DNA from 3 places in the Mesorhizobium sp. AR02 genome. Region 2 is predicted to be linked to each of the others. Evidence: riboswitches for the same ligand, from Rfam matches in the RefSeq annotation. Region 2 holds a riboswitch; each other region holds the start of a gene.

Region 1 (9,657 bases), on a different replicon from region 2:
CGCTCGAACCGTCAGATTGTCGACGGCGTTCGGGACTTCACTCTATCGCTCATCCGCGAACACTATCTGGACTTCGGCCCGACGCTTGCGGCTGAGAAGCTGGCTGAGGATCATGGTGTCACCGTATCGCGTGAGACGCTGCGCAAATGGATGGCTGAGGCCGGAATCTGGCTGTCGCGCAAGCAGCGCCGGACATTCCATCAGCCGCGCTTGCGCCGCGAAGCCTATGGCGAGTTGGTGCAGATCGACGGCAGCGAGCATCGATGGTTCGAGGAGCGGGGCGGTCCATGCACCCTGCTCGTCTTCATCGATGACGCGACCGGCAAGCTTCAGCAACTGCGCTTCGTGAAGTCGGAGAGCACGTTCAGTTACTTCGAGGCCTTGGATCTTTATCTGAAGGCGCACGGCTGCCCAGTGGCGTTCTATTCCGACAAGCACACGGTATTTCGGGTGGCGAAGGCCGAGGCTCGTGCCGGCCGCGGCATGACGCAATTCGGCCGAGCCTTGTCCGAGCTCAACATCGAGATCCTGTGCGCCAATTCGAGCCAGGCCAAGGGCCGGGTAGAACGTGTCAATCGCACGCTGCAGGACCGGCTTGTGAAGGAACTGCGTCTTGCTGGCATCTCAGATATCGAAGAAGCCAACGCTTTTCTGCCGGCATTCACGACCAGCTTCAACGACAAGTTTGCGAAGATCCCCACCCGGCCGGACAATCTGCATCGTGTCTTGAACATGCCGGCCGATCGACTCCGCGACCTGCTCTGCAAACGCGAGCAGCGCTATGTCGGCCAGCAATTGTCTTTCTCCTACGAACGCAAGCAGATCATGCTGGAGAAGAACGATATCTCATGCGGCCTGGTCGGCAGATATGTCGATATTTACGAGTTCGCCGACGGTCGCCTGGATGTTCGGTGGAAGGCATGCTCCCTGCCCTACACTGTCTTCGACAAAGAGCAGCGCGTCACCCACGCCGCGGTCACCGAGAACAAGCGGCTTGGCGAGGTTCTATCCTGGATCAAGAGCCAGCAAGATGAGGCTCGGCCCGCGCCGAAGATTAAGACGAACAGCGAACAGACTGGCTATCAGAAGCGCGACAGGAAGCCGGGGCGTAGGAAGGATTTCATGAATGATCCTGCTGTCATCGCGCGTCGACAACAAGCGCTGGCAAGGCTGGATGCTGCCGAGTGAAGTCAGCTCTCAAAGCTAAAGCCGAGGAGCCCTATTGGAACGCCCCCGATCGGGCTGCGCAACCCTGACCAGCCGACGCCCGATCGGGTGCTCACGTCGGCGCCAAGAAGCGCCCTGGTGCTTATCGATGCCAGGCGAGAACTGGCCTTCAGGAACGCCTGCCGGTCAGTCATCGATTGTGCCCTACACCTCTATGCCGCCGAAACTGACCCCCAATACCTCACCCGATTGAAAGAGGACGACGAGCACAGCAGGCGTTCTCGCGCCAAACGGCATCTGGCTGTCAATGAAGGCCGACTACCCAAGGACCAGGCCAGTGTCCTCAATGGGTTCATCAAGCGAATGCACGGCCCCAAGCAGCGCTTGCAAGTTTCCGACATCGACTCGCCCGTGCCAAGACTCAGTCACGTCTACCGAGAAATATCGGCCGATGCATTGCATGTAAGCTGGACGTCGCTGCACCGTCACGTTTTTAAGGATAAGGACGGCCACGTCCACTTGACGCTGGAGCCCAAGGTGGAGAGGGACGAGCTTGAGGAGGCGGCGTCCAGCCTTGCGCTTTCATTGCTTTTCGCAATGCGCTCGCTCTTGATCATCTTGCCAGAGATCTCAGTAACGCATAATCTCCAAGGCATGTTCATGAAGTACAAGAACACATACAAACGGGGATTGCGAATGTTGCATAATATAAATTATGGAACTTGACGAATCCTATTTGAAATCAATTGCTTGTCGATGTACCGATAATATCCATTATGTTAAATCGGGGCCTATAGGCCGGCAGTGCTGCTTCCGCTCAGCTTTAGACGAACTGACCTCATCAGGTGCGATGTCAACCGCTTACCAGTGTGCCAGGACCACTCTCAGCCGATTTCTCAAATCGGGCACGATGGGCTCATATCGGTCAAAAACACCGGAAAAATGATCCGCTCATTTCAGCACAGATATCGAAATGGCGACCAAGGTATGGTCTATGATCGTATAGTTGTGGTGTTCAAAGGCTGGACGGGAGAGATCGGCAACTGCCGACGCCGACGGAGCAACCCCCCAAGGAAACTCTCAGGCAAAAGTGACCGCACTGCCGAACGATCTGGAGAGAGACGCTTCGAGCGTCCACCGAAGGGGAAAGCCGGCAAGTCCGGTTAAGCTCTCAGGTACCCGAGACAGATTTGGGGATTCGCCGCGGGCCAGTCTCGCACCCCATTGTACTGTTCGGAGTTCAGAATGCCCAAAATCATTGTAATTGGCGCCGGAATTGCCGGTGTGTCGACGGCCTATGCTTTGTTGGAGCAAGGCTACGACGTGACTGTGGTTGAGCGGCGCCGCTATGCCGCGATGGAAACGTCGTTCGCCAACGGCGGCCAGCTGTCCGCGAGCAATGCCGAAGTCTGGAATCACTGGTCGACCGTCCTCAAGGGCATCAAGTGGATGCTTCGGCGGGATGCACCGCTCCTCATGAACCCTACCCCGTCGTGGCACAAGTACAGCTGGCTGCTGGAATTCGTGTCCCATATTTCGCGATATCGCGAGAACACGATTGAAACGACCCGCCTGGCTATCGCGGCTCGCAAACACCTCTTCGAGATCGCCGACCGTGAAGGGATCGACTTTGATCACGTCCGTCGCGGGATCCTGCATGTTTATTGGGATAAAGCCGGCTTCGATCACGCGTCAAAGGTGAATGAGATGCTGAACGAGGGCGGCCTCGATCGGCGATCGGTGACGCCCAGCGAATTTGCCGGGATTGAACCTGCCTTGCATGGCAATTTTTATGGAGGGTTTTACACCCCGTCGGATTCGACCGGCGACATCCACAAATATTGCGCGGGTTTGGAGAAGGCCTGCACAAAGCGCGGCGCCCAATTCATCTATGACGCTGCGGTGATCCGGATTGAACACCGGGATCGCTTTAGCCTGGTTTGCACAACTGATGGCGCCGATCTGACGCTAGAAGCCGATGGCATTGTAGTGTGTGCGGGAACAAATAGCCGCGATATCGCTGCGATGCTCGGGGATCGCATCAATATTTATCCGGTGAAAGGCTATTCAATTACGGTGGAGTTGGAGGGGTCTGCGGCAGATTCCTCGGCGCCTTGGGTAAGCATTCTGGACGACCGCGCAAAAATCGTGACCAGCCGCCTCGGCGCAGCCCGCCTGCGCGTGGCAGGTACTACAGAGTTCAACGGCGTCAATTTCGACATCCGTGAAGATCGCATCAGACCTTTGGTCGACTGGACGCGGATGATGTTCCCGAAAGTGGTAACTGAACACGTTGTGCCGTGGGCAGGGCTGCGACCCATGATGCCGAACATGATGCCCCGGGTCGGCAAAGGCCGGGTTCCAGGTGTCTTCTATAATACGGGACACGGGCATCTAGGGTGGACGCTTTCTGCTGCAACATCGGCCATGCTGGCCACGGTTGTGGCTGCCGATCTACCGGTCGATGCTCGTATGGCGGCATAGAAGACGCCCAGTTAACAAGCTCAAGGGAAAATCCAATATGACCAAGCTGACATTGGAAGTTGCCAATTCCATCATTAGTCGGGCGTGCTCTACAGCAAGCGGGAAGGGTCTTAAGCCCTTGAGCGTTGCGGTCCTGGATGCTGGCGGCCACTTGGTCGCGTTTCAGAAGCAGGACGGGGCTTCAATGCTCCGCTTTGAAATTGCATTCGGCAAGGCTTACGGAGCTTTGGCCGTCGGTTTCGGTTCGCGCTGGCTCGACAAAGCATCAGCCGACCGACCTCACTTTGTAGCCGGCCTGACCGCTATATCAGGCGGAAAGATTGTTCCCGTCCCCGGGGGCGTCCTGGTGCGAGACGAGGCCGGTCGGTTGCTTGGTGCGGTAGGGATTACCGGAGATACATCTGACAACGATGAAGCAGTGGCCGTGGAAGCAATCGAGATAGGCGGTTTGAATGCTCAAGCGGCCTGATTCGGGCAACCAACGAAAGGCCTTGTGCCCGTCGGGCAAGTGACGAAGATCTCGCGGACGATCAGGCACATTTGAAATAGCGTCTGCGCCGCCGGCGCGATTTTGGCATCTTTCGTGCACTGAGCGCCTTTAGGATGGTGGGCAGATGCAGCCGCCAAGGTCGAGAACGTTTGGATAGACAGGGTTGTCGAATGGATCAGCAAGCCTCCTACGGATTTGCGCCGTCTGAGTTCGAAGAGCGTGTCGCCAGGGCTCAGCAGTTGATGGGTCAACATCGCCTGGATGGCTTGTTGCTCACTTCGATGGACAATATCCGGTACTTCATCGGTGTCGATTCCACGTTCTGGGAGAGCTACACCCGACCCTGGTTCGTGCTAGTGCCTGCTACCGGGGCGCCCCTTGCAATCATTCCAGAGATCGGAAGGGCTATCATCGAGAAGACATGGATCAAGGAAATCAGATCCTGGCCGTCGCCTAGGCCCGAGGATGAAGGCACATCTCTCGTTGTCGCTGCGATGTCCGACCTGCCCCGGCGACACGGACGGGTCGGGGCCGAGCTTGGTTTCGAATTGCGACTGGGAATGCCGGTAACGCAATTGAATGCGATCATCGGTGATCTGAAAGGCGTCGAGATTGTCGATGGCGCAAGCCTCATTTGGCAGCTCCGCATGATCAAGAGCGCGGCCGAGGTCAGTAAGATCAAAAAGGCTGTCGACATCGCGGGTGCCGTATACGCCCAAGTGCCCGATTTCGTTAAAATCGGCGATACGGAACGTACGATCCTTCGGGAATTCCGCGGTCGCCTCAATATGGGCGGCGCCGGCGCTATCCCGTTCCTGATTTGCAGATCCGACGTCGGCGGGCCTTTCGAGATTACGGGCGGGCCAAGGGACCGGCCAATCGCTGATGGTGACCTGCTCTTCATCGACACGGGTACGACCTTCGACGGGTATTTCTGCGATTACGATCGCAACTACCAGGTTGGCAGGGCTACAGATGCCCTACGGTATGCTCAAGAGAAGGTTTGGGAAGCGCACGAGATTGGCCTTCAAGCGGCGACAGCAGGCGTTACCGCCGGATTTGTCTTTGAACAGATGGCCAAAGCACTCTCTTCGGGTGGGGCGGACCTCAATAGCAACGGACGCATGGGACATGGGCTTGGGTTGCGGCTGACCGAACCGCCGTCAATTCGACTGGAGGACAAGACGATGCTGCAGCCGGGCATGGTGCTCTGCATTGAGCCTGCCTTGGAGTACGAGCCCGGTAAAATCGTCCTCCACGAGGAAACGGTCGTGGTCACTGAAGGAAAGGCCCAGCTGCTCACAGTTCGGGCGCCGAAGCAGCTAGCTCAGATAGGCTGATGGGGTTCAAGGCTCTCGCCCGAACCTCCGATTTGCGGCGAGATTTAGAGGCGGGTCATATAACCGAAAGTTCCCTTGCTACCTCCGCAAGCGCCGCAACGGCGCGGTCGATGTCGGCGCTGGAGTGGGCGGCCGACATCTGCGTGCGGATGCGCGCCTGGCCTTTCGGCACCACCGGGAACGAAAAGCCGATGACATAGATGCCGCGCTTCAGCATGCGCGCCGCCACCTCCTGCGCCAGCGTCGCCTCGCCCAGCATCACCGGGATGATCGGGTGGTCGGCGCCGGCCAACGTGAAGCCGAGCTTGCCCATCTCGGATCGGAACCGCGCGGCATTGGCATAGAGGCGTTCGCGCAGCGCATCGCCGTGGCGGATCATGTCAAACACTTTTATCGAGGCGCCGGCGATCGCCGGCATCAGCGTGTTGGAGAACAGATAGGGCCGTGAGCGCTGGCGCAGCCAATCGACGACTTGGCTTTTGCCCGATGTATAGCCTCCGGAGGCGCCGCCCAGCGCCTTGCCGAGCGTGCCGGTGATGATGTCCACCCTGCCCTCGACGCCGCAATGCTCGGCCGAGCCACGGCCGTTCTTGCCGACGAAGCCGACGGCATGGCTGTCGTCGACCATGACCATGGCGTCGTATTTCTCGGCGAGGTCACAGACGCCTTTCAGATTGGCGATGATGCCGTCCATCGAGAACACGCCGTCCGTCGCGATCAGCCGGAAGCGGCAATCCTTCGCTTCCTTCAGCCGCGACTCCAATTCGGCCATGTCGTTGTTGGCGTAGCGAAAACGCTTTGCCTTCGACAGCCGGACGCCATCGATGATCGAGGCGTGGTTCAGCGCGTCGGAAATGATGGCGTCCTCCTCGCCGAGCAGCGTCTCGAACAGACCGCCATTGGCGTCGAAGCAGGAGCCGTAGAGGATGGTGTCGTCCATGCCGAGGAAGGACGAAATCGTCGCTTCCAGCTGCTTGTGCTCTTCCTGCGTGCCGCAGATGAAGCGCACCGAGGCCATGCCGTAGCCATAGCGGTCGAGCGCCTGCTTGGCCGCCTCGCGCAATTCGGCGCTGTCGGCGAGGCCGAGATAGTTGTTGGCACAGAAATTCAGCACCTTCTCGCCGCCGACCTCGATCTCGGCCGATTGCATCGAGGTGATTACCCGTTCGGATTTGTAGAGGCCGGCCGATTTCAGGCCGGCGAGTTCGTTCGAGAGATGAGAAATGAAATCGTCGGTCATCGGCAGACTCGCGGCAGCACAGCCCTCCCCGCACTGGGGAGGACCTGTCGGCAAATAAATTGCGGTACTACGCGTAATCTACCGCGGTCGACCATGCCGGATCAGCATGCTTCTCCCAGTACAGGTCTGTCAGCTGGCGAGTCAGAGCGCCAACCTTGCCGTCGCCTATGACGGTCTCGTCAATCTTGGACACCGGCATGATCCCGCCCGCGGTAGACGTAATGAAAACCTCATCGGAGCCCTTCAGCTCGTCGCGATCAATGTCGCCGGCGCTGACAGAGAGGCCCAATTCGCCGCATAGATCAAATACGGTCTGGCGGGTAATGCCGGCAAGGACGCCATAGGCCGGTGTCTTCAAGCGGCCCTCTTTGACGCTGAAAACGTTGAAGCCAGGCCCCTCGGCAATGTTGTCGTTTATGTCGACGATCAATGCAGTTTCGGCACCGTAGTCGTACGCATCGAACAGGCCCTTCACCAGATCGAGCCAGTGATAATTCTTGATGGTCGGATCGATCGACTTGGGGGGGATCCGGACGGTGTTGCTAATGGCGACATGCAGGCCGCGCTCCAGCTGCTCCTTGTTGGCAACCGACCCGAACGGCACCGCGAATGCGATGAACCTGTTTTCCGACTGGCGCGGGTCACGGCTAAAGTTCGGCGAGCCGCCTCGCGTGCAAATCATTTCGACATAGGCTGACTTGTGCCCGGACAGCGCCACGCAGGTGGACAGGATTTTCTCGATCTCACTGCGGGTGTAGGCCAGTTTCATGCGCAGCTTTTCCATCCCGCGGAAGAACCGGTCCATGTGCAGGTCCAGCCTGAAGAACCTCCCATCCCACACGTGAACGGTATCGTAGGTGGCATCTGAATGCAGAAAGCCCCAGTCCAGAACGGACACCTTGGCTTCGGACATTGGAAGGTACTGACCATCCATGAAGGCCACGCCGTGGGGATATTGCCGTTGATCCCGGTGCCGTTGCTCAATGGCCGGGAGAGTCGTTGCAGGTTCGGCTGCAGCAAGTGTCATTCCTGAGTCCTCCAAATCTTGCAACCGGGCACTCCGCACAACCGGTTACGATTTACCGCTGCGGAACCGCCCAGCGGCTGCACATCTCAGCAATTCAAATGTTGGCGCGCCTCAGATCGCCAGCACGCAGCGCATGCCAGATGTCGTCAGCGCGATCGATTACCGCTTGAGCGGGGCCAATAAGCCCTTTTGTGGCCGGCCGCCGGTCGCCCGGTGTTCGGAATAAATCGCAGACTTCGATGCTGTGATTGTGATCAAAGTGGTGCCCCGGCCGAAATGCCCGCTTCAAAAACGGGATGGGAGTGGCGGAAACGTTCAGCCTAACAGGCTGTTGAAAAAGGGCTCGCGACAGTCTCGGGTTCGTGATTCACTCTGACCACGAAGAGGTGGGAGTGAATCGTGCGGGGCGGTGACGGACAGACGGGCGAACTGTTCAGCTATGTGGACCTCGAGGCTCGGGTGCGGCGCGATCATCCGTTGCGCCGTATTCGGGCGATTGTGAATGAGGCGCTTTCGGCGTTGGAGCGGGAGTTTGCGGCGCTGTACTCGCCGATTGGGCGGCCGTCGATCCCACCGGAGAAGCTGCTGCGTGCGATGCTGCTGCAGGCGTTCTACTCGATCCGCTCGGAGCGGCTGTTGATGGAGCGGCTGGAATACGACCTTCTGTTCCGCTGGTTCGTCGGGATTGGCGTCGACGATGCGGCCTGGGATCATTCGGTGTTCTCCAAGAACCGTGACCGGCTGCTGGAGGGCGACATCGCTGCAAAGTTCCTGGCGGCGGTGCTGGCGCAACCCAAGGTGAAGAAGCTTCTGTCGACGGATCACTTCTCGGTCGACGGCACACTGATCGAGGCGTGGGCATCGATGAAGAGCGTCAAACCGAAGGACGGCCCAAGCGGTGGTCATGGCGAGCCGCCGGCTGAAGGGGGCGGGCGAAACGCGGAAGCGGACTTCCATGGCCACAAGCGATCCAACGACACACATGCCTCGACCACCGATCCGGATGCCCGGCTCTATCGCAAAGGGCGGGGCAAGGAGGCGAAGCTCTGCTTCATGGGGCATGGGCTGATGGAGAACCGCCATGGCCTTCTGGTCGACGCCTGCCTGACGTTTGCCGACGGGCATGCTGAGCGGGTGGCCGCACTGCACATGATCGAACCGCGAGCGGAGCGGCCACAGGCGATCACACTCGGTGCCGACAAGGCCTATGACGCGCAAGACTTCATCAATGAGCTGCGTTCGATGAAGGTGACGCCGCATGTGGCGCAGAACACCAGCGGCCGGAGTTCGGCGATCGACGGGCGCACGACGCGGCATGGCGGCTATGCTGTCAGTCAGCGTATTCGCAAGCGCATTGAAGAGGCGTTCGGGTGGATCAAGACGGTCGCCGGACAGGCGAAGACGAAGTTGCGTGGCCGCGACCGCGTCGGATGGGCCTTCACCTTCAACGCCGCCGCCTACAATCTCGTGCGGTTGCCGAAGCTGCTGGCGGTGCCGACATGACCGCGCCCGCGGGCTGTCAACTGATCGGCCGCTGGCGGATCATCGAAGCTGACCTGTGGGATCGCGGCTATCTCGACCTCGGCGGACCCGCCACGGTCACCATTGGGGCCGACAACCACGGTGAGATCGCCTTTGGCGCCCTGCTAGCCGGCCTCGATCTCGGGTACGGGCCGTCAATGGTCTTCTTCACATGGGCCGGCTTCGATGAGATGGACGAAGTTACCGGCGACGGCTCCGCAGAATTGCTCGACGACGGCTCGATCGACATCACCTTCGCCTATCAGAACGGCGACGAGGCTATCCTCAAGGCCAAACGTGATCCTTCTTCAACAGCCTGCTAAAAGGGGCTACACCAGCGACCGGGGCTCGAACTTCACGCGGTCCAGCGCAATCATGCTCTTGAATT
Region 2 (9,657 bases):
GCGCCCGTTGCTATTGAGGTCCGCCCCACCCGAAGAGAGTGCCTTGGCCATCTGCTCAAAGACAAATCCGGCCGTAACCCCTGCTGTTGCCGCTTGAAGCCCAATCTCGTGCGCTTCCCAAACCTTGTCTTGAGCATACCGTAGGGCATCTGTAGCCCTGCCAACCTGGTAGTTACGATCGTAATCGCAGAAGTACCCGTCGAAGGTCGTACCCGTGTCGATGAAGAGCAGGTCGCCATCAGCGATCGGCCGATCCCTTGGGCCGCCCGTAATCTCGAAAGGCCCGCCGACGTCGGATCTGCAAATGAGAGTCGGGATAGCGCTGGCGCCTCCCATATTAAGGCGACCGCGGAATTCGCGAAGGATAGTGCGTTCAGTATCGCCGATTTTAACGAAACCGGGGACTTGGGCGTATACGGCACCCGCGATGTCGACAGCCTTTTTGATTTTACTGACCTCGGCCGCGCTCTTGATCATGCGGAGCTGCCAAATGAGGCTTGCGCCATCAACAATCTCAACGCTTTTCAGATCACCGATGATCGCATTCAATTGCGTTACCGGCATCCCCAGTCGCAGTTCGAAACCAAGCTCGGCGCCGACCCGTCCGTGTCGTCGGGACAGGTCGGATATCGCAGCGACAACAAGAGATGTGCCTTCGTCCTCGGGCCGAGGCGAAGGCCAGGATCGGATTTCCTTGATCCACGTCTTCTCGATGATAGCCCTGCCGATCTCTGGAATGATCGCAAGGGGCGCCCCGGTAGCAGGCACCAACACGAACCAAGGTCGCGTGTAGCTCTCCCAGAACGTGGAATCGACACCGATGAAATACCGGATATTGTCCATCGAAGTGAGCAACAAACCGTCCAGGCGATGTTGACCCATTAACAGCTGAGCCCGACTGACACGCTCTTCGAACTCAGTCGGCGCAAAGCCGTAGGAGGCTTCCTGATCCATTCTGTAACCCTGTCTATCCAAACGTTCTCGGCCGTGGCGGCTGCATCTACCCACCATCCTAAAGGCGCTCAGTGCACGAAAGATGCCAAAATGGCGCCGGCGGCACAGACGCTGTTTCAATTGTGCCTAATCGGTCGACGGATCTGTTTCTCTCACCCACAGAGTCAGGCCGCCTGAGCTTCCAACCCGCCCCCCCCTCGATTGCCTCCACGGCCACTGCTTCATCGTTGTCTGATGTATCTCCAGTAATGCCTACCGCACCAAGCAACCGACCGGTCTGGTCTCGCACCAGGACACCCCCGGGAACGGGGACTATTTTGCCGCCTGATATGGCGGTTAGGCCAGCTACAAAATGAGGGCGGTCGGCTGATGCTTTGTCGAGCCAGCGTGAACCAAAGCCGACAGCCAAAGCACCGTAAGCCTTGCCGAATGCAAGTTCAAAGCGGAGCATTGAAGCCCCGTCCTGCTTCTGGAACGCGACCAAGTGGCCGCCAGCATCCAGAACCGCAACGCTCAAGGGCTTGAGACCCTTTCCGCCCTGTGGAGCACGCCCTATTAATGATGTAATTGGCGACTTCCAATTTCAGATTAGTCATGTTCGACTTCCTTGGGCTTTATAGCAGGGACGTCTACTACGCTGCCAAACGAGCATCGACCGGAAGATCCGTAGCCACAACCGTGGCCAGCATGGCCGAAGTTGCCGCAGAAAGCGTCCACCCGAGATGCCCATGACCCGTATTATAGAAGACTCCAGGAACCCGGCCTTTGCCGACGCGTGGCATCATGTTCGGCATCATCGGTCGAAGCCCTGCCCACGGCACAACGTGTTCAGTTGCCACTTTCGGGAACATCATCCGCGTCCAGTCGACCAACGGTCTGATGCGATCTTCACGGATGTCGAAATTGACACCATTGAACTCTGCGGTCCCTGCCACCCGCAGACGCGCAGCGCCGAGGCGGCTGGTCACGATTTTCGCCCGGTCGTCCAGAATGCTCACCCAAGGCGCCGAGGAATCCGCCGCAGACCCGTCCAACTCCACCGTAATGGAATACCCTTTCACCGGATAAATATTGATGCGATCCCCGAACATCGCAGCGATATCGCGACTGTTTGTTCCCGCACACACTACAATCCCGTCGGCTTCTAGCGTCTGATCGGTGCCACCAGTTGTGCAAATGAGGTTAAAGCGATCTCCACGTTCAACCCGGGTCACCTCAGCGTCATAGATGAAATGGGCACCTAGCTTTATGCAGGCCTTTTCCAAACCCGCGCAATATTTGTGGATGTCGCCGGTAGAATCCGACGGGGTGTAAAATCCTCCATAAAAATTACCATGCAGTGCAGGTTCAATCCCGGCAAGTTCGCTGGGCGTCACCGGACGCCGGTCGAGGCCACCCTCATTCAGCATCCCGTTCACCTTTAACGCGTGGTCGAAGCCAGCTTTGTCCCAGCAAACATGCAGGATACCGCGATGGACGTGATCAAAGTCGATGCCTTCGCGGTCAGCGATCTCGAAGAGGTGCTTACGGGCCGCGATAGCCAGGCGGGTCGTTTCAATCGTGTTCTCGCGATATCGCGAAATATTGGACACGAATTCAAGCAGCCAGCTGTACTTGTGCCACGACGGAGTAGGATTCATGAGGAGCGGGGCATCCCGCCGAAGCATCCACTGTAACCGGGGCAGATTACCGGGCGGTGGGGGTTTGCAGGCGCGTGCGTTCGTGATTCACCCTTTGCGTGATGTTACCACCGACTGATTCGCTTGAAGGCTTGTCGCTCGCGGAACTCCGCGGGCTGGTTTCTGCGCTGATCGGCGAAGTGCGCGGTCTTCAAGGCCGGGTCGAGAGCCTTGAGATCGAGAACCAGGCGCTACGCGCCGAGAACCAGACCCTAAAGGATGAGATCGCCCGGCTGAAGGACCTGCCGCCGCGTCCCCCGGTCAAGCCGACCAAGCCATCGGGCATGGAGAAGGCGACGCAGCCGACATCTGGCAAGGGCAAGCGCCGCCGGCGCGGCGCCAAGCGCGACGGCGGTCGCGTGAGCCGCGAGGTGACGGTTGCGGTGAGCGCTCCTGCGGGCTCTCGCTTCAAGGGGTATGAGACGATCCTGGTGCGCGATCTGGCGTTGTCGGCCGAGGTGGTGCGCTATCGCCGCGAGCGCTGGGTGACACCGACCGGCGAAACGATGGTGGCGCCCTTGCCGGCGGGGATCATCGGCGGCTGGGGCGCGAACCTGCGCCGCTTCATTCTGGCCTGTCACATTCAAGGCCAGGTGACGACGGAGCGGTTGACGGCGTTGTTGACCGGGATCGGGGTCGACATTTCGAAGCGCCAGGTGGTGCGGCTGATTTCGGAGGGCCTGGAGGCCTTCGCGGCGGAGGACCGTGACGTGCTGCGCGCCGGGCTGGCTACGGCGCCCTGGATCACCGTCGATGATACGTCGGCGCGCCACGCCCACCAGGACGGCTACACCACCCAGATCGGCGACCGCCGCTTCACCGCGTTCCGCACCGGGCGATCGAAGTCACGGGAGGCGTTCCTGGCGACGCTGCGTGCCGGGCACAGCGATTACTTCATCAATGAAGAGGCCCTGGCCTATATGCGCGGCCGCAACCTCGCCGGTCCGGTGATCGCGCGGCTGGCGGCTGCGCCGCACAAGGCATTTGCCGACAGCGCCGCATGGCAGGCGCATCTGGCCGCACTCGGCCTCGACCAGCTCGCGGTTGAGCCCAACCCAGTCAGGATCGCCACCGAAGGGGCGATGTGGGGAGCGATCCGCCACCACGGCTTTCTTGGCGATACCGTGGTCGTGTCCGATGATGCCGGCCAGTTCCGCATCGGCGACCATGCTCTGTGCTGGGTCCACGCCGAGCGGCTCGTCCATAAATTGATACCCGTGACCCCGGATCAACGTCAGGCCGTCGACATCATGCGCCAGTTGATCTGGTGGTTCTATCGCGACCTCCAGAGCTACCAGCGTGCTCCTTGTCCGCGCCGCGCGGCGGCCCTGCGCGCCCGCTTCGAGCGCCTGTTCAAACGACGAACCGGCTACGTCATGCTCGACCGGCTTCTTGCCAGGCTGCATCGCCGCAAGCATGAACTCCTGCGCGTTCTCGATCGTCCCGAGATCCCGCTCCACACCAATGGCTCGGAAAACGACATCCGCACCTTCGTCACCAAGCGCAAGATCTCCGGCGGAACCGTCAGCGAGGCAGGCAAGAACGCCCGCGACGTCCTGCTCGGCCTGATGAAGACCTGCATCAAGCTCGACGTCTCATTCTTCCGCTATCTCGGCGACCGCCTCGGCATACCAACACAAGAGTCGATTCCGCCGCTCCCGGATCTCGTTAGGCAAGCCGCTCAAGCCTGACTGCCCGGTAATCTGCCCCGGTTACGCATCCACTTGATTCCCTTAAGCACGGTCGACCAATGATTCCAGACTTCGGCATTGCTTGCGGACAACTGGCCACCGTTGGCAAACGAGGTTTCCATCGCGGTGTAACGACGCCGCTCGACCACGGTCACGTCGTAGCCTTGCTCCAACAGCGCATAAGCCGTCGACACGCCGGCAATTCCGGCGCCAATTACAATGATTTTAGGCATGTCAAACTCCGAACAGTGCAATGGGTGCGAGGTTGGCCCGCGGCGAATCCCCAAATCTGTCTCGGGTACCTGAGAGCTTAACCGGACCTGCCGGCTTTCCCCTTCGGTGGACGCTCGTGGCGTCTCTCTCCAGATCGTTCGGCGGTGCGGTCACTTTTGCCTGAGAGTTTCCTTGGGGGGTTGCTCCGTCGGCGTCGGCAGTTGCCGATCTCTCCTGTCCAGCCTTTGAACGGCGCACCTATACGCCGATAGGTCACGCCATTGATCGCCATTTTCTCTGCGGGGCTGAAATGTACGGACCAATCTTTCGGGCTTTCTGGCGATATGAGCTCAAGCGTGCCCAAGGGGCGCGGCCGATTAGCTCAGCCATAGGCTTTCGCCCTCACAGATCCGGGCGGGCGGGTTCTCCGCATCAAATGTAGCCGGCCACATTTTGCAGAGCGTTCTTAGCTTGGCGTCGCACAAAAAGGCGAGTGGCGAAAGCGGAGCGGTTCCTTTCAGAGCGTATCCCCGTATGGCCTAACGGGCCCGAGGCTGCGATTTTGGCCAATTTTGCGGAATTATCAGAGAACTTCACGGCATCCTTCGGTAGCCCCAAGTGCATCTCGCATCCCAAACCACATCGGTTTGTGTGATCCACATTTCATCAGTCACCGTAGTTTGGCGCAAAGCCTTCGCTCTCACATGTCATCCTTTCGAGGTCGTGGAGCAATAATTCTAACCCGCGATTGAAGTTTCAAGATGCGACAAGACCGGGGAAATCGACGCGCTAACCTTCGCCGCGAAGAACGGACGCGTGCCCCGTTCGGAATGGTGTCTTCCCATGTTCAACAAGCGAGTTACTCGTGCCGGCCGAGAGGTCAGCCGAGATGAACGAAGGCTTTCGCATACACCCGTCTATGAAGGTCGCCAGATCTGCATAAGAAGAACAAAGAGGAGCAATGATGAACAAAGACGAGCCAATGATGGGTCTCGTGTCCGTGCCGGCCGGCCACGTGCTGGGAGCCGAACGCATGCCGCCGCCGCTTCCCCGCGTCGAACCACGAATCCGGATCCTCCATGACGACGTCACAATAGACCAATACGGCTGGCTTCGCGATCGGACAAATCCGGATGTCCGCGCGTATCTGGAAGCAGAGAACAGCTACGCGGACCAAGTGACAGCTCACTTGACAGACCTCAAGGCGGAGCTCGTCGCCGAGATTGAAGGCCGTCGGCCTTGCGAGGGCGCCCCACCAGCGTTCCAGGTTGGCCCTTTCGAGTACTTCCAAAGACCCGAGCCGGGCCTTCTACATTCGCGATGGTGGCGGCGGCCGCTAGGCGCAGATTCGGCCGAGCTCGTTGTGGATCCGAACGCGCTCGAAGGGGCCGAGGTCTTTTACCGGCTCGGTGTCTTCGAGCCGAGTGACGACGGGCGTTACGTGGCCTTCAGCTTCGATGTCATCGGTGCCGAGAACTACGAGCTTAGGGTGCGGGACATGGAGACCGGCCGTGACGTCTGGCAGGGCTCGAGGCAGGCTGTGACGGCAGCTTGGGCCGCAGATGGTTATACCCTGTTTTTCACGCGGGAGCGGCCGGACTTGCGGCGACAATGCCATGAGCTTATCCGCCTGGACGTTGCAGCGGGGAGTTCTGAGGTCGTGTTCGAGGAGGCGGACGAGCGACTGAACGTGGGGATAAGGCGCTCCGATAGCGGCGCCTGGCTGTTCCTGGATGTAAAGGGCGTTCGTCGGGGGCCAGTGGAAGTGTGGTGCCTTCCCGCCGACAAGCTGGGCGTTGGGTGGCGCCGTTTAGTGACGCGGGAACTGGGTCACCAGGTGTTTGCCGAGCACTGGCAGGACAAGTTCCTGTTCCACGTTGATGACACCGGACCGTATTGGCGGCTCGTGCGTACGCCGATTGACGACCCGTCACCCTCGGGTTGGGAAGAGGTGGTGCCGCATCGGGACGGTGTGATGCTCGAGGAGGTGCACGTACTCGAACACCAGCTGGTACTCCTGGAGCGAGTCGGCCTCCGTCCCCGTCTGGTCTCGCGCGACGAAAGTGGTCGGATTGGAGCCACGATCGTTCCTGATGAGCCGAGCTGTAGCTTAACGGTCGGCTTGTCGGCGGGGGGGCACTATTCGGTCGCAAGGCATCCGTTCCGAGGCTCGAGGCTGATGTATAGAATCAGTTCGTTCGTGACGCCGGACTTGATCATTGAGCATAATCTCACCGAGGGCACATCAGCAGTCCGCTACCAAGCCAGCATTCCGGGGTTTGACGCGGCTCAATATGTGGCGACGGTTGTCATGGTGGAGGCGGAAGACGGGGTGCAGGTGCCTGTCTCGTTGGTCGCGCGGCGCGATCGAACGAGCCCTGGGCCGGTGTTATTGAACGTGTACGGTTGCTACGGGGTAACGAGATGGCCCTCGTTCTTCGCGTGGCCTTCGTACATGACCGAGCGCTTGAGCCTGCTCGATCGAGGGGTTGCTTTCGGCATCGTGCACGCACGCGGGGGTGGCGAGCTTGGATACCCATGGCACGAAGCGGCCACCGGCGATCGAAAGCGCACAACCTTCACAGATTTGATCGCCGCTGCAGAGGGGCTCGTTGAGCAGGGGTTCGCCACCCTCGACGGTATCGTGATCGACGGAAAGAGCGGCGGTGGGGGTGTTGTGCTTGCTACCGCCGCCTTGCGGCCCGACTTGTTCTGCGCCGTGCTCGCCGAAGTTCCACTAGCTGACATCCTGGATACCGAGCTGGATTTCACAATGCCGTACGCGCGAGTTGAAACGGCGGAATACGGAGACCCCCACATCGTCCACGAGTATCGGTACCTCCGTAGCTACGATCCGTACTACAATCTCAGCGCCGATCGTCCGCTTCCGCCGACCTACGTCGATGCTGCGCTCAACGATGGCCAGGTGCTCTACTACCAGCCCGCCCGCTACGTAGCGCAGCGCCGGTTCTGCGCAGCCGATCACGACCCCAATCTTGTCTTCCGCATGCGGACGGTGGGCGGTCACAGCAGCGGTTCACACGGACCTAGCGTAGCCGAGGAAGCAGCTTTTCGGATGGCCTGGGTGCTCGATCATCTCCGACGCCCGAGCAGCTGAGCGGATTCAGTCCGCATATCCTGACAGACTGTGGTCAGACGGGAAGTTATGTGAGTGGCGGCTCTGATGACAAAGACGTCAGACTGCTCAGAGGCCGCTGATCGCTGTTATTCGCCAGGCGCCGGAAATGGCGTGATCGACCAACTGATTAGTTCGACGGCGCGCTGAAGTGCGACTTCGGTCTCTGGAAGACTGGGTGAAGCGGCCATGACATGGCCGATCCAGTCTCGGGAATCGCCTGTCCTGACAATCGGCGTCTTGGATTCTATATAGAATTTGACCTCTGCGACACCTGATACAGCGGCCGCCCGACTCTCGCAAGCGATCGAATCGATGGTGCCATCGCGATCCGCAATCAGGATTCGTGCGGCTGCAGTGTGCGAATGCCTTTTGCGCAAGTCCCATCCGTCACCGATGGCAAGTTTGATGTGCTCGGTGATAAGATCGAGCCCGTAAGCCAGCTGAACCAGTTGAGGATCAGGTGTACCAGCGAGACGCGGATTGACTTCTATGACGACTGGGCCGCGCTTCGTCCACCGGAGTTCAATATTCGTTGGCCCCCAGCCAAGGCCGAGAGCTTGCAAACAGGTCAACGAGACGTCTGCGATATGTTTTTGCTCGTCATCGGTCAGCGGGGCCGGAAAGGTGAATTCACGATAGACGAAATGGGGCGGGGGCCCGAAGTCAGCGGCACCAATCGCAATTACCTCATTTCCCATTATCTCAGCGATATATTGGAGGCCTTGCGCGAATTCTTCGACCAGTATCCTCGGCGAAGACTGCCATACATGCTTGCCTTCCAATAGATAGGCCGCATGTTCGGCTACCTCTGCGACGTCGCGGCACAATCGGACACCTTTGCTGCCGGCGCCGACGGCTGGCTTAAGAACCACCGGCAGGCCGATCTCCGTAGCATAGCTTTCTACGTCCCTCGCATTTGAGGCCACGCGAAAAGCAGGTACCGGAACGCCCGCCTCCGCAAGGAGCCGACGTTGAATGAATTTGTCGCAGCATCGCTCAATCGATGCAGGGTTCGGTCCTGGCAGACCAAAATGCCGGCAGAGCCTGCCGACTGTCGCATAGGCGCAATCCTCAGTGCTCACAATGCCAGCAATATCATTGCTTACTGTAAGTTTAGAACATTCGCGAACCAGCGCATCGAGATTGCGTGTATCGACCCGGATTACCTCCACCCTTTCCGCCGCGATGTATTCGTAACAATCTGGATCAGACGCCAGTATAATTGGATGAAGACCAAGATTCTTTGCCGATTGAATATATAGAAGACCAGTACATCTATTATGGCCCTCAAGGAGTATGAGTGCTCTTCTTGCCATTGACTGTTAACCCCCTACGTTGCGAGCTGTGCGGCGGTCCGAGGGAAACTCGATATCAGTTCCTTAGCTGTTCCTGACCTCAGACTTGGTGGCGAACCTACCACTGTCTGCTCTTTGCGGTTGCAAAGATTTTGTTAAATTTTAGGTATTGGGTTCGGGGCACCGTTTAGTCACCTGCCAAGCAGAGAGGCGCTTGGGCGACACGCATCTACCCCCTCAGTTGCACGCGCGTATGCATTCCGATCAAACACAAACGAATTATGGCTCGTCTGTTTCAATTAGCCTTGTTTTTTGATGTGCTAATACACGGGCGGGATCGCTAGCTTTCGAAGCGGCCATTTAATGCTTGGGCGCCAAAAAAGGGGAACAATATGAACCAATATCGCTTGCAACGAAATCGCGCTTCCGAGCTTCCCGCTCCAGCGGGGAGATCCTCTAACGCGCCGCGGGCTTTGCTTTACGGGGCAGGGGTCAACGAGATCACCGGCCTCTTGCAGGCATCGGTGATAGGGCGCCTTTGGAACCCATTTTTGCAGGTCTGTAGCCTTTAAACGGCGTCGCGCGTCTCTACGCGGTCAACCGACGCACGTCTAGGCTGCTTCGTATCAGGGGGCGATCGAACGGAATTTTAAGCTGTTAAGGGAGAGAAGAATGGATAAGTGGCC
Region 3 (9,657 bases), 2.5 Mb from region 2:
GCCGAGCGCCTCGGTGTCGTCGTCACCTACGTCTCCAATGGCGGCTTGCGGCCATCGCGCGACCCGATGATCCGCAATGTCGTGGTCTCCAAGGGCGCCGACGCCGCCGACGACTGGATCGTCGACAATGCACGCGCCAACGACATCGTGATCACCGCGGACATCCCGCTCGCCGCCCGCGCGGTGGCGCTCGGCGCGCATGTACTCGGGCCCACCGGGCGCCCGTTCACGCCGGAAACCATCGGCATGGCCGTCGCCATGCGCGACCTCAAACAGCATCTGCGCGAAACCGGCGAAAGCAAGGGCTACAATGCCAGCTTCGCACCGCAGGACCGCTCGCGGTTCCTCGGCGAACTCGACCGCATCTTGCGGCGCGCCCTGAAATCCGCCACACCCAGCTAGAAACCGAGCGCCATCCAGGTGGAGACCGCCATGGCCGCCGAAACCCCGGTCAAGAACCCCATGCAGCGCCACATGCTGTTCGCAATGTCGGCCTGCTTCGGCGCTGTGGCGTTTGTTGTGACATTGCTGCTGCACGCCCCGCTCGCCTACTCGATCGGCGCCAATGCATTTTTCGCCGCCTACGTCATTCTTGTCGTCAGCCAGATGCCAACGTTCACCGGTAAGTATCTCAGCAAGAATGCGCGCGCCACCGACCTGCCGGTGCTGGTCATCTTCGCGGTGACGCTTGTTGTCGTCGGCGTTACCGTTGTCTCCTTGTTCCTGCTGATCAATCAGAAAGGCAGAGGGCATCCGGTTGAACTTGGCTTCGCGCTGCTGTCGATCCCGCTCGGCTGGTTCACCATCCATGCCATGGCGGCGCTCCATTATGCCCATGTCTACTGGATGGACGGCGATGCAGTCGACACTGAGACCAAGAAGAAAATCCCGGTTGGCGGATTGTTGTTCCCAGGCGACAAACGGCCGGAAGGCTGGGATTTCCTCTACTTCTCGGCAGTCATCGGCATGACGGCGCAGACCGCCGACACCAACATCTCGACCACGCATATGCGTTGTGTCGTGCTCGTCCATTCGATCCTGTCGTTCTTCTTCAACACGATCATCGTCGCCGCGGCGGTCAATCTCGCCGTCAGCCTGGGCGGTCCATAATAAATCCGTGATCGGGTGAAACATCGGTTTGGATCGCGACGTATCAGGAGGACAATGAACGCGCAGGTCGCGCCGCGAGGCCGGGAGACGAGACAAGATGGAATCGGTTGCCAGAAGCCAATCCGAAATTGGACCGGGCGTTCCCGCTTCGAACGACAAGACGCTGATCTACCGGCAGTCGCGCTGGACGCGGCTGACGCACTGGATCTGGGCCATCTCGCTGTTCTTCATGCTGCTATCCGGCCTGCAGATCTTCAACGCCCGACCGCAACTCTACATCGGCAAGCAATCCGGCTTCGGCTACAACAACACCATTTTCGAAATCGGTGCCGAAAACACGAGTGCCGGTCCACGCGGTTACACCGAAATCTTCGGGCACCGCTTCGACACGACCGGCGTGCTTGGCTGGTCAGGTCCGCCCGGCAACGAGACGGCGCGCGGTTTCCCGTCCTGGGCGACCATCCCGTCCTACTATGATCTCGGCACCGCCCGCGTCGTGCATTTCTTCTTTGCCTGGATCCTGACGACGACCTTGATCGTCTGGCTGGTCGCCAGCCTGATCAACGGCCATATCAGGCGCGATCTCGCGCCGCGCCTCGACGACCTCAAGCGGCTGCCGCAGGACATCATCGACCACGCCAGGCTGAAATTCCACCACACACGCGAATACAACACGCTGCAGAAGATGGCTTATGGCGGCGTGCTGTTCGTGCTGTTGCCGCTGATGATCATCACCGGCCTCGCCATGTCCCCCAGCATGAATTCGGTGCTGCCCTTCCTCAACGAGCTGCTCGGCGGCCGGCAGACGGCGCGAACCATCCATTTCACCGTCATGCTGCTGCTGGTTGGCTTCTTCATCATCCACATCCTGATGATCCTGGCCGCCGGCCCGATCAACGAATTGCGCTCGATCATCACCGGCTGGTACCGCACCGATCCTCCCGCGCATGACGACAAGACGAGCGAGAGGAGTGCCTGACATGGCGAAGTTCCAGATCAGCCGCCGGAAATTCCTGACTGCCGCCAGCCTCGGCGCCTCCGGCATCATGCTGTCGGGCTGCGACGCCTTCGACAGCCAGTTGAGCATCGGCAGCGGCCTGCGCAGTTTCCTCGAAAACGCCAATGGCCTGACATATCGCGCGCAACGCCTGCTTGCTGGCCGTGACGCGCTGGCGCCGGAATTCACCGAAGCCGATATCCGCCAGCCGCAGCGGCCGAATGGCGTCACCGCGCCCGACGATGACGACTACAAGGCCCTGCTCGCCAACAATTTTGCCGACTGGCGGCTGGAGGTCTCCGGCCTCGTCGAGAAGCCTTTGTCGCTCAGCCGCGAGCAGATCATGAACATGCCGAGCCGCACCCAGATCACCCGCCACGACTGCGTCGAAGGCTGGAGCTGCATCGCCAAATGGACCGGCACGCCGCTGTCGCTGGTGCTCGACCAGGCCGTGGTCAAGCCGCAGGCGCGCTATGTCATGTTCCATTGCCTCGACACGATCGACCGCAGCCTGTCCGGCGACATCAAATATTACGGCACGATCGACCTGATCGACGCCCGCCATCCGCAGACGATCCTGGCCTATGGCCTGAACGGCAAGCCGCTACCGGTCGAAAACGGCGCACCGCTGCGCGTCCGCGTCGAGCGCCAGCTCGGCTACAAGATGCCGAAATATCTCTACAAGATCGAATTAGTCGACGGCTTCGCCAATGTCGGCGGCGGTCGCGGCGGCTATTGGGAAGACAATGGCTACGACTGGTATGGCGGCATCTAGAGCAATTCCAGGAAAAGTGTGAACGGTTTTCCCGGGAAAAGCGCGTAGCGCTTTCCCTAGGGAATTGCGTCAAAACAAGGACTTAGAGCGGGTCGCCGTTTCGGCGAAACGGTGAACAGCTCTAGCCTCGCCACAAAATGATGATCGGCCCGTGGGAGCCACGGGCCGATCGCCAATGCCGTGCTATGTTTGAGCCCCCCGGCCCCGCTCAATAGCCGGCGTAGATCCACTGACAGTTGTTGTAGGAATCACAGCTGTAGTACCAGTAGCCGTCGCTACGCGCCGTTTCGCCGTTCGACGTCGCCATGCTGGCGACGGCATCGGCCTTCTTGGCGTCGGCGCCCATTTCCTTGGCCATCTTGGCCATCTTGCCGGTGTCCATGAGCGTCGGCTTTCCGTCCTTCACCTTGGCGCCCTGCTCGGCCACCGGACCGGCCTCGGCCAGCATCCTGGCGGCGACGAGCATCGCCTCGCCGTCCTTGTCGGCCTTGGCGATGTTGGCCAGCGCCACGGCTGTTTCGACCTTGGTGCGCGCGTCAGCCTGTTGTTGCGGCGTCATCCCGCCGGCGAAGGCCAGCGTTGTCGAGCCAAGGCCGGCGGCAAAGGCAAGAGCAAGCATCTTACGAAGCATGGTCATGTTTGTACTCCCCAGAGAGTGGACGTCCCCACCCAACACTAGAGGAGTTTCATGGCCGACGAACCCTATCGAAACAGATAGGGTGCTTTCCGGCCTGCCGTCCCTTGTATGGCAACACTACAACGTCACGGAGGAAGCGACGCTGCGGACGCTTGTTCTTTCAGGCCACCTTGTCGAGCAGTGGCCTCAGCGCCGGATGGATCTCCGGCGAGGCATGCTTGATCAGGGTCAGCAGCGCGCGCTCGTTTTCGTAGAGAGGCCTGTCCACGCCGATATGTCCGACCAGCCATTTGGCTTCGCCGGCATCGATCGTTTCGGCGCGGCGGGCCAAGGCCTCGGCCGCCCTGTTCTTGGCTTCCCACTCGGCCTCGATGTCATCCGGGGACCGGTAGGCCTCGATGATGCCGGCAAGGCCACCGGAGACCATGCGGCTGAAGAAGCCGCCGATGTCCGGATCGGCATGTTCGAGGAAGCTTTCCTGGCGCAGCGCCACATCGCGGGTCGGGGCTTCATAGCCGGCCGAGCACATGACGAAATTGGCGATCGCCTTGACGAACAGGTCGTTCCAGGACGGATCGTTCTTGGCCTGCGCGGTCTGTTCATTGATCTTGAACAGCACCTCGGCCTCGCCGCGGGTGATGGCGATGTTGCCGTCGCCGCCATGGGCGTGGAGGATGCGACGCAGCAGCTCAACTTCCGCCTTGGCGATCAGCCCGGGCACCAGCGCGCCGCCCAGCATCAGCGGCCCCTTGCCGTCGATGACGGCATGAGCGACCTGCTCCAGCGCATAGACGCAAAGCTTGCCCGGCGACGATCGTGCTTCTTCCAGCACGTGGACCAGCAATTCGAGTTCGGTTCGGCTGTCGACCATGCCGTCGCGCGAGATGATGCGGACCAGCCAGTCGGCGTTGTCCTGCGAGATATAGCCCGACGGCTTTTCCTGATGGACGATGTAGTCGGTCACCGCCTCGACGAAGAACGGCGCCCACTCCGCGCATTTGTCCCGCGCCGTCTGGTCGAGCGCGAACAGCGCCTCGGCCTCGCCTCGGGTCACCACGCCGTCGGCGAACACGTCGCGGCGCAGCATCACCACATCTTCCGGGGCAATGCGATTCTTCGAGGTCAGCCCCGCCACCGGCGCGCTCATGATTAATTCGCCCATTGTCGTCCCCGTCCGCCCCAAAGCGTTACATCGGCCCGCTATATCAGGAGTGTCTTGAAAAACCGGCAAACGGCGTGGTTAGCGAAGACTTGTCGGCCAATGCATGTCGCCCAAAAGTGTGCAGCGGTTTTGGGAGAACGGCATGCATCAAAACAAAGGTCTAAAGCGCGACGCGCTTTAGATGTCGCTGGGAGGTGACAAGGTGTCGCCGACGGGCTATGGATGGCGCGTCGAGGACTTGAGGTTTTGAGTCCTACCTGTTTGCGGGAGAGAGCAGCGAGAGCTGCCGCCGAAGGGGAAATCGCCCGAAATCTCTCAGGCAAAAGAACCGTAGACGGGAAAGACACTCTGGAAAGTCGGGGCTTGCCCCCGCGCCGAAGGTGTAAGCGCCGCTGACAGAGTTCCGGCTGCGCGAGTCTCTCAGGCTTCAGACAGAGGGGCACGGACTGGTCGCCATTCGCGGCCGATTGCGTGCGACTCTGGAGACGACATGACGGGCGACGACTCAAAACACCTTCCCCTCGAAGATATCCACACAGCCGCCGGTGCGCGCTTCGGCGCCTTTGCCGGCTGGTCGATGCCGCTGACCTATCCGGCCGGCGTCATGAAGGAACATCTGCATACCCGCGAACATGCCGGCCTGTTCGACATCTCGCACATGAAACTGTTCGAGGTCAGCGGACCAGGCGCGATTCCCTTGCTCAACCGCGCCTGCCCGCTGGATGCCGGCGCGCTCGAAATCTCGCAGTCGAAACTGTCCTTTTTCCTCAATGAAGCCGGCGGCATCTTGGACGACCTGATCGTCACCCGCCTCGGCGATACCAGGTTCATGGTGGTCGCCAATGCCGGCAACGCCGTCGCCGACGAAAAGCATTTGCGCGCGCTGGCCGCCGATTTCGATGTGAAGGTTGAGCCGCTCGACCGCGTCTTCCTGGCCATCCAGGGACCCGAAGCCTGGGCAGCTCTCTCCCGCGCGGGCATCGAGACCGGCTCGCTGCTGTTCATGCACGGGGTCGAGCCACGGAAAAACTGGTTCATGAGCCGGTCGGGCTATACCGGCGAGGACGGTTTCGAGATCGGCCTGCCGGAGGCCGCCGCGCGGGATTTGGTCACAAAGCTACTCGAGGATGAGCGCGTGCTGTGGATCGGCCTTGCCGCGCGCGACAGCTTGCGGCTGGAGGCAGGGCTTTGCCTGCATGGCCAGGACATCACGCCGGAGACGGACCCGGCCGCCGCCGCGCTGATGTGGGCAATCCCCAAGGAAATCCGCGCTTCCGGCGCCTTCATCGGCGCCGATGCCTTGCGCGCCGCCGTCGAACGCGGCCCGGCGCAAAAGCGCGTCGGGCTGAAGCCGGAAGGCCGCCAGCCGGTGCGCGCCGGTGCTGCTTTGTTCGATGCCGACGGCAATCCCGCCGGCCATGTCACATCGGGCGGCTTTGGCCCCTCGGCCGGTCATCCGGTTGCCATGGGCTATGTCGCAACAGCGCTGGCAAAGCCCGGCACAAGGGTTTTCGCCGATGTGCGCGGTACAAAAATCCCCGTCGATATCAGTTCCCTGCCCTTCACCCCTCATCGCTACCGCAAAGGATGAATTCCATGGCAACGACCTATTTCACCTCAGATCACGAATGGCTCCGCGTCGAAGGCGGCATCGCCACGGTCGGCATCACCGACTACGCGCAGGAGCAGCTCGGCGATCTCGTCTTCGTGGAACTGCCGGAAACGGGAAAGAAGCTGGCCAAGGGCGATACCGCCGTCGTGGTCGAATCCGTCAAGGCGGCCTCGGATGTGTATGCGCCGGTCGATGGCGAGATCACCGAGGCCAACGGCACGCTGTCATCCGACCCATCGCTGGTCAACTCGGCGGCAACCGGCGCCGGCTGGCTGTGGAAGATGAAGCTTGCCGACGAAAGCCAGCTCGCCGGCCTCATGGATGAGGCCGCCTACAAAGCCCATATCGCCTGATAACAGGACTTAAAACGATGAGCACAGCACTTACCCCCTTCTCGGCCCGCCATATCGGTCCTGGCGTCAACGATGTCAGAGCCATGCTTGCCGTGATCGGCGTCCCCTCGGTCGAGACGCTGATCAGCCAGGCCGTGCCGAGATCGATCCGCCTCGACACGCCGCTGACTCTGCCCGCGCCGGCCAGCGAAGCCGAAGCACTGGCCGAATTGTCGGCGACCATGGCGAAGAACACGGTGCTGAAGAGCTTCATCGGCGCCGGCTATCACGGCGTCCACGTGCCGCCGGTCATCCAGCGCAATCTGTTCGAGAATCCGGCCTGGTACACCGCCTATACGCCCTATCAGGCCGAGATCAGCCAAGGCCGGCTCGAAATGCTGTTCAATTTCCAGACCTTGGTCACCGAACTGACCGGCCTGCCGGTGGCATCGGCCTCGCTGCTCGATGAAGCAACCGCTGTCGCCGAAGCGGTCGGCATTACGCTTCGCCACCACCGCGACAAGCGCACCAAGGTGGCGTTCGCCGGCGCGCCGCACCCGCAGACGCTGGATGTGGTGCGCACCCGCGCCGAACCGCTCGGCATCGAGATCGACGGCGAAACGATCGATGACAACACCGCCGCTTTGCTCGTCTCCTGGCCTGACACTTTTGGCGTCTATGGCGACCACAAGGCAGCGATCGACAAGGCACGCGCCGCAGGCGCGCTGGTCGTCTTCATCGCCGATCCGCTTGGCCTGACGCTGACCGATGCGCCGGCGAAACTCGGCGCCGACATTGCCGTCGGACCGATGCAGCGCTTTGGCGTTCCGATGGGCTTTGGCGGCCCCCATGCTGCCTATTGCGCCGTCGCCGACAGGCTGACCCGGCTGATGCCCGGCCGCCTGGTCGGCCAGTCCACAGACAGCAAGGGCCGGCCGGGATACCGCCTGGCCTTGCAGACGCGCGAACAGCATATCCGCCGCGACAAGGCGACCTCCAACATCTGCACCGCGCAGGCGCTGCTCGCCAATATGGCGACGGCCTATGCCATCTGGCACGGCCCAGCCGGTCTGCAAGCGATCGCCGGGCGCATCCACGCGCTCGCCAACCGTCTGGCAAGCGGTCTCAAGGCGGCAGGCGTTTCGGTGCTCGGCGCCAGCCGCTTCGACACGGTGACGGTGGAGGCCAAAGGCAACGCCGCGCAGATCGCCGCCGCCGCCGAAAAGACCGGCCGGCTGCTGCGCGTCATCGACGCCGACCATGTCGGCATCGCCTTCGACGAGACCTCGACCGATGCCGATCTCGATGCGATCGCGGCCCTGTTCGGCGCCAAGGCTGCCGCTTCAGCCGACAGCACCGTTCCCGGCAAGCCGCGTGGAAAGGAGTTTCTGACGCAGCCGGTCTTCAACGAAAACAAGTCGGAAACCGACATGATGCGCTTGCTGCGCCGGCTGGCCGACAAGGATCTGGCGCTCGACCGCTCAATGATCCCGCTGGGATCCTGCACGATGAAGCTCAACGCCGCGGCCGAAATGATGCCGGTGAGCTGGCCAAGCATCGCCAATCTGCATCCGTTCGCGCCATCAGCGCACTCGGCCGGCTATCGTGCCATGATCGGCGAGCTGGAAGGCTGGCTGTCGGAAATCACCGGCTTCGACGCGGTCAGCCTGCAGCCCAATGCCGGCAGCCAGGGCGAATATGCCGGCCTGCTCGCCATCCGCGCCTATCACCGCTCGCGCGGCGAGGGCCATCGCACCGTCTGCCTGATCCCCTCCTCCGCGCATGGCACCAATCCGGCGAGTGCGGCGATGGCTGGCATGAGCGTTGTCGTCGTGCGCTGCCTGGAGGACGGCAACATCGACATGGACGATATGCGGGCCAAGGCCAACGAGCATTCCAAAAATCTCGCGGCGCTGATGTTCACCTATCCCTCGACGCACGGCGTCTACGAAGAAGGCGCCCGCCACCTCTGCGCCCTCATCCACGAGCATGGCGGCCAGGTCTATTTCGACGGCGCCAATCTCAACGCGCTGGTCGCGCTGGCCCGCCCCGCCGACATCGGTGCCGATGTCTGCCACATGAACCTGCACAAGACCTTCTGCATCCCGCATGGCGGCGGTGGTCCAGGCGTCGGTCCAATCGGCGTCAAGGCGCATCTGAAGCCTTACCTGCCGGGTCATGTCACCGAGGGCTCGGCGCATGCCGTGTCGGCCGCACCGTTCGGCAGCGCTTCCATCCTGCCGATCACCTGGATGTATATCCGGATGATGGGCGCCGCCGGCCTGAAACAGGCGACGGAGACGGCCATCATCTCGGCCAACTACGTGGCGACACGGCTCGCGCCGCACTTCCCGCTGCTCTACAAGGGCCGGCACGATCGCATCGCGCATGAATGCATCCTCGACACCCGCGTGCTCAAGGAGAGCGCCGGCATCAGCGTCGATGATATCGCCAAGCGCCTGATCGACTACGGCTTCCACGCGCCGACCATGTCGTTTCCGGTCGCCGGCACGCTGATGGTCGAGCCGACCGAGTCCGAGCCTAAGCGCGAGCTCGACCGGTTCTGCGAGGCGATGATCGCCATTGCGGGTGAAGCGGCGAAAGTCGCCAGGGGCGAGTGGCCTTTGACGGACAATCCGCTGGTCAACGCACCGCACACCGCCGCCGAGGCGCTGGCCGGCCAATGGACCCATCCTTACTCGCGCCTGGAAGCGGCCTATCCCGCCGGCGACGCCGACACGGCAGCAAAATACTGGCCGCCGGTATCGCGCATCGACAATGTCGCCGGCGACCGCAACCTGGTCTGCTCCTGCCCGCCGCTGTCGGATTATCTGGGAGCGGCGGAGTAACTACGCCGAGCGCAAGGCCGGCCTGACCGGTTCGGCCTTGCCCATCCTTTTACGGCTGATGACGCAATTTCGGCCGGCGCGCTTGGCCGCGTAGAGTGCTGCGTCCGCCTCGGCCAGCATCTCGTCGAGGCTGCTGCCGTCGGCGCCGCCAAAGCCGATGCCGCCGCTGACCGTGCTGCGCAA

Evidence for each region. A riboswitch is a leader RNA that binds a small molecule or an ion and turns the genes downstream of it on or off. The one in region 2 is predicted to bind glycine.
Region 1: it holds a riboswitch for glycine, as region 2 does, so the genes downstream of both, DBIPINDM_RS01685 (D-amino acid dehydrogenase) here and DBIPINDM_RS22675 (FAD-dependent oxidoreductase) in region 2, are expected to answer to the same signal.
Region 3: it holds a riboswitch for glycine, as region 2 does, so the genes downstream of both, gcvT (glycine cleavage system aminomethyltransferase GcvT) here and DBIPINDM_RS22675 (FAD-dependent oxidoreductase) in region 2, are expected to answer to the same signal.

Annotation. Positions count from the first base shown of each region.
Region 1 is NZ_CP080530.1:388,303-397,959, reverse strand. It holds gene DBIPINDM_RS01695 (ISNCY family transposase) at 1-1,188, shown strand, start outside; gene DBIPINDM_RS01690 (hypothetical protein) at 1,306-1,893, shown strand; glycine riboswitch at 2,185-2,274, shown strand; gene DBIPINDM_RS01685 (D-amino acid dehydrogenase) at 2,413-3,651, shown strand; gene DBIPINDM_RS01680 (GlcG/HbpS family heme-binding protein) at 3,689-4,120, shown strand; gene DBIPINDM_RS01675 (M24 family metallopeptidase) at 4,312-5,481, shown strand; gene DBIPINDM_RS01670 (glycine C-acetyltransferase) at 5,537-6,721, opposite strand; gene DBIPINDM_RS01665 (aminotransferase class IV) at 6,789-7,748, opposite strand; gene DBIPINDM_RS01660 (IS5 family transposase) at 8,148-9,251, shown strand; gene DBIPINDM_RS01655 (hypothetical protein) at 9,248-9,592, shown strand; gene DBIPINDM_RS01650 (Lrp/AsnC family transcriptional regulator) at 9,599-9,657, opposite strand, start outside.
Region 2 is NZ_CP080531.1:3,814,644-3,824,300, forward strand. It holds gene DBIPINDM_RS22655 (M24 family metallopeptidase) at 1-954, opposite strand, end outside; partial or broken gene DBIPINDM_RS22660 (GlcG/HbpS family heme-binding protein) at 1,119-1,550, opposite strand; partial or broken gene DBIPINDM_RS22665 (D-amino acid dehydrogenase) at 1,587-2,639, opposite strand; gene DBIPINDM_RS22670 (IS66 family transposase) at 2,726-4,324, shown strand; partial or broken gene DBIPINDM_RS22675 (FAD-dependent oxidoreductase) at 4,342-4,557, opposite strand; glycine riboswitch at 4,604-4,700, opposite strand; gene DBIPINDM_RS22680 (S9 family peptidase) at 5,502-7,655, shown strand; gene DBIPINDM_RS22685 (ATP-grasp domain-containing protein) at 7,763-8,992, opposite strand; gene DBIPINDM_RS22690 (ABC transporter substrate-binding protein) at 9,644-9,657, shown strand, end outside.
Region 3 is NZ_CP080531.1:6,322,439-6,332,095, reverse strand. It holds gene DBIPINDM_RS34875 (YaiI/YqxD family protein) at 1-402, shown strand, start outside; gene DBIPINDM_RS34870 (DUF1345 domain-containing protein) at 433-1,110, shown strand; gene DBIPINDM_RS34865 (cytochrome b/b6 domain-containing protein) at 1,208-2,089, shown strand; gene DBIPINDM_RS34860 (molybdopterin-binding protein) at 2,091-2,882, shown strand; gene DBIPINDM_RS34855 (hypothetical protein) at 3,091-3,519, opposite strand; gene DBIPINDM_RS34850 (hypothetical protein) at 3,680-4,681, opposite strand; glycine riboswitch at 4,936-5,022, shown strand; gene gcvT (glycine cleavage system aminomethyltransferase GcvT) at 5,172-6,272, shown strand; gene gcvH (glycine cleavage system protein GcvH) at 6,278-6,646, shown strand; gene gcvP (aminomethyl-transferring glycine dehydrogenase) at 6,664-9,474, shown strand; gene DBIPINDM_RS34830 (GGDEF domain-containing protein) at 9,475-9,657, opposite strand, start outside.